Regions from separate parts of the Microbacterium sp. NPDC091676 genome, predicted to be linked through region 2. Evidence: riboswitches for the same ligand, from Rfam matches in the RefSeq annotation. Region 2 holds a riboswitch; the other holds the start of a gene.

Region 1 (3,199 bases), on a different contig from region 2:
TCATCGCGCACCGGCTGTCGACCATCCGCGACGCCGACCTCATCCTCGTGATGGAGCACGGCGACATCGTGGAGAAGGGCACGCACGACGAGCTCATCGCCGCGCAGGGCGCGTACTGGCGGCTGTACCAGTCGCAGTTCGAGCAGGCCGCGACCGACCTCGACGCGGAAGCGGCCCTGACCGGGTCGTCTCCGGTCGTGGTGACCGGAGACGCCGACGCCGAGGCCCGCGTGGAGGAGCAGGCGGCGGACGCCGTGGCGGGTGCCGCCGTCGGTGCCCAGCTCCCCGGGGCGGAGGCCGCCGCGGCGCAGGCGCTCCTCGACGACGGGGCGGACGGCTCGACGCCGCGCCCCTGATCGGCATCGCCCTGACGCCCCGCTCCGGACTCGGAGCGGGGCGTCAGTCGTCAGGAGCGGTCCGCGGCGATGCCGAACAGTTCGAGGGGATGGGTGAGGCGCCACCACGGGCTGGGGCCCTCCACGTCCTCGGCGAGCACGAGCGCGGTCTCGGTCGTGTCGACGGGGCCGGTCGTGGTGAGGGTTCCGACGTCGCCGTCCGCCTCGCGCTGCTCGCCGAGATCGAACACGGCCGACGCGGTCGCGCTCGCCCCGTTCCACAGCACCACCTCCGCGTCCTCGCCGGTCACGACGTCGACCTCCTCGCCCCAGATGGTACGGACGCGCCCGACCACCGTCCCGGCGGGAACGGCGGGGCCCTGCGCCTGCAGCGCGGCCTCGGTCTGCGCGAACAGCGCGCGCGTGAGGGCGAGACGCGCCTCGTCGTCCTCCTGGTTCAGCGCCGCGGCGTAGAGGCGGACGGTCGAGTCCCCGATGGAGACGTCCTTCGCGGTCAGCAGGTTCCACCCGACCAGCGTCCCGGTCTTGATGCCGACGACCCCGGGATCGGCGAGCATGCCGTTGGTGTTCTCGACCGTGCCGGCCCCCGGAAGCTCGACCGACCGGGTGCCCACGATCTCCGCGAACACGGGGTTCTGCATCGCGAGCTCGCCGAGAGCCACGAGGGCCTCCGGGGTGGCGACGTTGCGCGCGTCGAATCCGGACGGCGTGACCACGGTGATCCCGGAGAGCCCGCGCTCGCCGAGCCACACCTCGGCGGCGGCCGCGAACTCCCGATCGGAGCCCCAGATCTCCGCCGCGAGCCGATCGATGTAGTTGTTGGCCGAACCGAGCAGGGTGCCCTGCAGGAGCTGGTACTCGGTGAGCACCCCGCCCACGGGCACGTCCAGCGCGGACTGATTCGAGATCCGGTAGTCCCAGTAACGGATGCTGTCGGCGTAGGTGAAGGAGAACTCGGGCCCCTGCTCCCCGGGGGCGAGGGGAAGGCGATCCAGCACCATGAGCGTGCTGACGACCTTGGTGATGCTCGCGATGCTGACCGGGGCGGTCGTGGACGCCGTCGTGGTCATCCCGGCGATGCCCACGGCACCGTCTCCCACCTCCGGCCAGGCGAGCGCGGCCGTGGGGGCGGCCACCGGGGTGAACTCCACGGCCTGGACGGTGGGGGCGACCTCGTGCAGCGGCCAGAGCAGCGTGCTCCCGGCATAGGAGGCGACGAGCCCGGCGAGGATCGCGAGCGGGACGAGCAGCCCGGGGCCGGCGATCGCAGGACGCAGCGTCGCATCGCGCAGCAGACCCGGGGTGGCCTCGGCTGCCGGGGTGGCGTCGAACTCCGGCGTCGACGAGCCGGCCTCGACCACGCCGGTGTCGACCCAGGTCAGCGCGGTCGCCGGTGTGGAGGCGTCGGCCCACGCGACGGTCTCCGTCGTGGGCGCGGGCACCGCGTCGACGGTCTGCGAGGACGCGGGAACGGAGTCTTCGGGCCGCGCGTCGACGCCGACGCCGCCGGACGCCTCTTCAGGGGGATCGGAAGCGGTCACTCGCTTACGGTACCGAATGCCGCCAGGAATCCGCCGTGCGCGGCTCGGGACGCGCGGGCGGAAGACGCTAGGATCGACAGCACAACCACGGGAGTCCGGCGAGCCGGGCTGAGAGGGAGCGAATCGCGCTTCGACCGTCGAACCTGATCTGGGTCATGCCAGCGCAGGGAGGAGTTCACATGAGTACGTCCACGTCCACATCCTCGTCCACGAAGACGACCGGCGCTCCGGCGCGCAGCTATCTGCGGTGGCGCATCGTCGACATCGTCGTCGCCAGCGTGCTCGGCGTCGCCGCCGGCCTGATCTTCCTGGCCTGGAACGTCGGGTACCTCGGCCCCAAGGCCCTGCTCGAGCCGCTGCTCCCCGGGCTCCAGGGGCTCCTGGACGGACCGTGGCTGTTCGCCGGAGTGCTCGGCGGCCTCATCATCCGCAAGGCCGGTGCGGCGATCTACGTCGAACTGCTGGCCGCCGTCGTCTCGGCGCTCATCGGCAACCAGTGGGGTGGCTTCCTCACGCTCGAGGCGGGTCTCGTGCAGGGCCTCGGTGCCGAGCTGGTCTTCCTGCTGTTCTTCTACCGTCGCTGGTCGCTGCCCGTCGCGATCCTCGCCGGTGCCGGCGCTGCGCTCGCGGGAGGCATCAACAACCTCATCCTCTGGTACGCCGGCTCCGGTCCCGCGTTCACCGTGATCTACCTCGTGAGCACCGTGATCTCCGGCGCCGTCATCGCCGGTGCCCTGTCGTGGGTGCTCGCGCGCGGCATCGCGGCGACCGGGGCGCTGGACCGCTTCGGCTCCGGGCGCGAGGCGCGCGTGCGCGTCTGATGGCGGCGCAGGTCGCTCCCGCCGTCGTCGAGGCGCGCGGCTGGGGCTGGCGGCATGCGAGCCGCCGGGCCTGGGCGCTGCGCGACCTCTCGTTCCGCATCGAGCCCGGCGAGCGGGTGCTCGTGCTCGGGGCCTCCGGGGCGGGCAAGTCGACCCTGCTGCACGGTCTCGCGGGCGTGCTCGGCGGCGAGGAGGAGGGCGAGAGCGCGGGGGAGCTCCTCGTCGACGACGCTCCGGCTGTGGCGACCCGCGGGCGCGCCGGACTCGTCCTCCAGGACCCCGATTCCCAGGTGATCCTCGCGCGCGCAGGCGACGACGTCGCGTTCGGGTGCGAGAACCTCGGCGTGCCGCGTGCGGAGATCTGGCCGCGTGTCGAGGCGGCGCTCGCTGCCGTCGGGCTCGAGGTGCCGCTCGATCATCCGACCAAGGCGCTGTCGGGCGGCCAGAAGCAGCGCCTCGCCCTCGCCGGCATGCTCGCGAT
Region 2 (3,199 bases):
CGGGAGTGCCGTGGTCGGTCTGGCTGTTCTGGAGCGCGGCCACCGGGACGACGTGGGACTTCGCCGGCTGGTACGTCAACCTCGAGAACGCGCACCTGCGCACCGACAGTGCCACCTACACCTCCGATCACATCCTCGACGTCGAGATCGCACAGGACGGGCGCGTGGCGATGAAGGACGAGGACGAGCTGGTCGCCGCCGTCGACCAGGGACGGCTGACCGCCGCGCAGGCTGCGCAGATCGAGCGGCACGCGGTCGCGGCCATCGCGTCTTTCCATGCCGGCGACTGGCCGTTCGATCGGGAGTGGATCGACTGGCGACCGGACCCGTCGTGGACGATCCCGGTGTTGGACGGACTCGACGACATCGTCGTCCCCTGACCGCCTCGAGGCCGCCCTCCGCGACGGCGCCGAGGCAGCGCGGCATCAGGCGTTCGCGCGGCATCAGGCGACAGCAGTGCCGGTCGCCTGTGCTCGCGTGATGACCTGTGTTCGCGTGAGGGCCTGGGCCCACGTGAAGGCCTGTCCTCGCGTGACGGCCTGTACTCCCGTGACGGCCTGTCCTGCCGCTCCGCTCTGAGCGGAGGCCCTTCCCCCGAGTCGTCGATCCTGGTGACATGGGCACATGACGGATGTGCTGATCCTCGGGGGAACCGGATGGCTGTCGGGACGCATCGCCGCGCAGGCGCTCGGGGCAGGGGCGACCGTGACCTGCCTGGCCCGCGGCGGACGCCCGGCGCCGCCGGGGGCGACCCTCGTGCTGGCGGACCGGGATGAGGAGGCCGCCTACGACGTCGTCTCGCGCACCGATTGGGACCACGTCGTCGACGTCTCCTCCCGCGCCGATCACGTCTCCGGGGCGGTCCGTGCGCTCGGCGACCGTGCCGCTCGGTGGACGTACGTCTCGTCGATGTCGGTGTACCGCGACGACGACACGGTGGGGACCGACGAGTCGGCACCGCGGCACCCGGCGGCGCAGGCCGGTGAGGACGACGACTACGCGCGGCAGAAGGTCGCGGCGGAGGATGCCGTGCAGGCGGGCGTCGGCGACCGCGCACTCCTCGTCCGCCCCGGCCTCATCGTCGGCGACGGCGACCCCAGCGATCGCTTCGGCTACTGGGCGGCGGCGTTCCTCCGGGCGTTGGACGAGCCGGTGCTGCTCCCGCCGCTGGAAGGGCGCACAGCGCAGGTCATCGACGTCGAGGATGTCGCCGCCTTCGTCATGGCCGCCACCGTCACCGGTGCCGTGAACGCGATCGGCGACGTGCGCGAGCTCGACGACGTGTTGCGGACCGTGCGCGCGGCCACCGGGCACACGGGGCCGCTCGTCGTCGGCACCGAGGACCGTCTCGTCGCGGAAGGCGTCGCGTACTGGGCGGGACCGCGGTCGCTGCCGCTGTGGCTGCCACCCGAGATGAGCGGATTCATGACCCGCTCGAATGCGCGGTATCGCCGCAGCGGAGGCACGCTCCGCCCCCTCGACGAGACGGTGGAGCGCGTCGTGGCGGACGAGCGCGAACGGGGCGTGGACCGGGAGCGCCGCGCCGGCCTCACGCGGACGGAGGAGCGGGCGCTGCTCGACGCCCTCGCTCGCTAGACTGCGAGGCAGTGACACGGGGTGCCGCATCCGCGGCTGAGATCACACCCGTCGAACCTGATCTAGTTCGTACTAGCGAAGGGATGTCGCCCATGAGCGATCCTGTGCGTCCGCAATCCGTCCTCGACCTCGCCGCCACGGCGGGAAGGCTGCGGGAGGAGGTCAAGGCTACGCCGCCGTTGACGCACTGCATCACGAACGCCGTCGTGACGGGGTTCACCGCCAACGTGCTGCTGGCGCTCGGGGCGGCGCCGGCCATGGTCGACATCGTCGGCGAGGCCGAGCCGTTCGCCGCTGCCGCCTCGGGGCTCCTCATCAATCTCGGGACGCCGACCCCGGAGCAGCGGGAGGCGAGCAGGGAGGCGGTGGCGGGAGCGCACGCCGCCGGCACGCCGTGGGTGCTCGATCCCGTCGCGATCGGCACCCTCCCGGTGCGGACGGCCCTGGCCCACGAGCTGGTCGCGCTGCGCCCCACCGCGATCCGCGGCAACGCGTCGGAGATCCTCGCGCTGGCCGGACACAGCAGCGGCGGCCGCGGTGTCGACGCGACGGACGGGACCGAGGCGGCGGCAGCGGCGGCGCGGGAGCTCGCCGACCGGCACGGTTCCGTGGTCGCCGTCTCCGGCCCGGTCGATCTCCTCACCGACGGGGAGCGGGTGATCCGCATCGCGAACGGGCACGAGCTGCTCACGCGGGTGACCGGCGGCGGCTGCGCGTTGGGCGCGGTGATGGCGGCCTTCCTCGGGGCGGCCCGCGGTTCCGCGACCGACGCGCTGACGGCGGTGGCCGCGGCGACCCTCGTCTACACGGTCGCGGCGGAGCAGGCGGCGGGCGTCTCGCGCGGACCGGGCAGCTTCGCCGTCGGACTGCTCGACGCCCTGTCCGCCGTGACTCCGGGGGACCTCCGTGCCCGCGCCCGCGTCGAGGAGGCCCGATGACCGTCGACCTGTCCCTCTACCTCGTCACCGATCGGTCGCTGTGCGGCCCTCGCGGGGTGGTCGAGACCGTCCGCGAGGCCGTGGCGGGTGGGGTCCGCATCGTGCAGCTCCGCGACAAGGAGGCGACGGACGAGGAGACCGTCGTGCAACTCCTCGCCCTGTCCGCGGCCATCGACGGTCGCGCGCTGCTCGTCGTGAACGATCGCCTCGATGCGGCCGTCGAGGCCCGTCGCCGCGGTGCCAGGGTGGAGGGGGTGCACCTCGGCCAGGCGGATGCCTCGGTGCTCCGCGCGCGCGAGCTCCTCGGCCCGGAGGCGCTGATCGGGCTCACGGCGAACACCCCTGCCCATCTCGATGCCGTGACGGCGCTGCCGCCCGGCACGGTCGACTACCTCGGGGTCGGCGTGATCCGCCCCACGCGCACGAAGCCCGACCATCCGGACCCGCTCGGCATCGACGGCTTCGCCGCGTTCGCCGCGCGCAGTGCGCTGCCCTGCGTCGCCATCGGCGGGGTGGACCTCGACGACACGGCGGCGCTGCGCGAGGCCGGTGCCGCCGGGATCGCGGTGGTCTCGGCGCTGTGCGCGGCAGAGGATCCCCGGGCCGCCGCCGCGGCGTTCCGTCGGCGGTGGCTGGGGCGGGCGGTGCCGCATGTGCTCAGCATC

What was found. A riboswitch is a leader RNA that binds a small molecule or an ion and turns the genes downstream of it on or off. The one in region 2 is predicted to bind thiamine pyrophosphate.
Region 1: linked by a shared signal. The riboswitch ahead of ACIQID_RS12240 (ECF transporter S component) and the one ahead of thiM (hydroxyethylthiazole kinase) in region 2 are both predicted to bind thiamine pyrophosphate.

What each region holds. Positions count from the first base shown of each region.
Region 1 is NZ_JBIVTI010000001.1:2,515,630-2,518,828, forward strand. It holds gene ACIQID_RS12230 (ABC transporter ATP-binding protein) at 1-356, shown strand, start outside; gene ACIQID_RS12235 (D-alanyl-D-alanine carboxypeptidase) at 407-1,897, opposite strand; TPP riboswitch at 1,975-2,084, shown strand; gene ACIQID_RS12240 (ECF transporter S component) at 2,077-2,718, shown strand; gene ACIQID_RS12245 (ABC transporter ATP-binding protein) at 2,718-3,199, shown strand, end outside.
Region 2 is NZ_JBIVTI010000002.1:14,523-17,721, reverse strand. It holds gene ACIQID_RS13145 (DUF402 domain-containing protein) at 1-380, shown strand, start outside; gene ACIQID_RS13140 (NAD-dependent epimerase/dehydratase family protein) at 625-1,596, shown strand; TPP riboswitch at 1,604-1,697, shown strand; gene thiM (hydroxyethylthiazole kinase) at 1,689-2,534, shown strand; gene ACIQID_RS13130 (bifunctional hydroxymethylpyrimidine kinase/phosphomethylpyrimidine kinase) at 2,531-3,199, shown strand, end outside.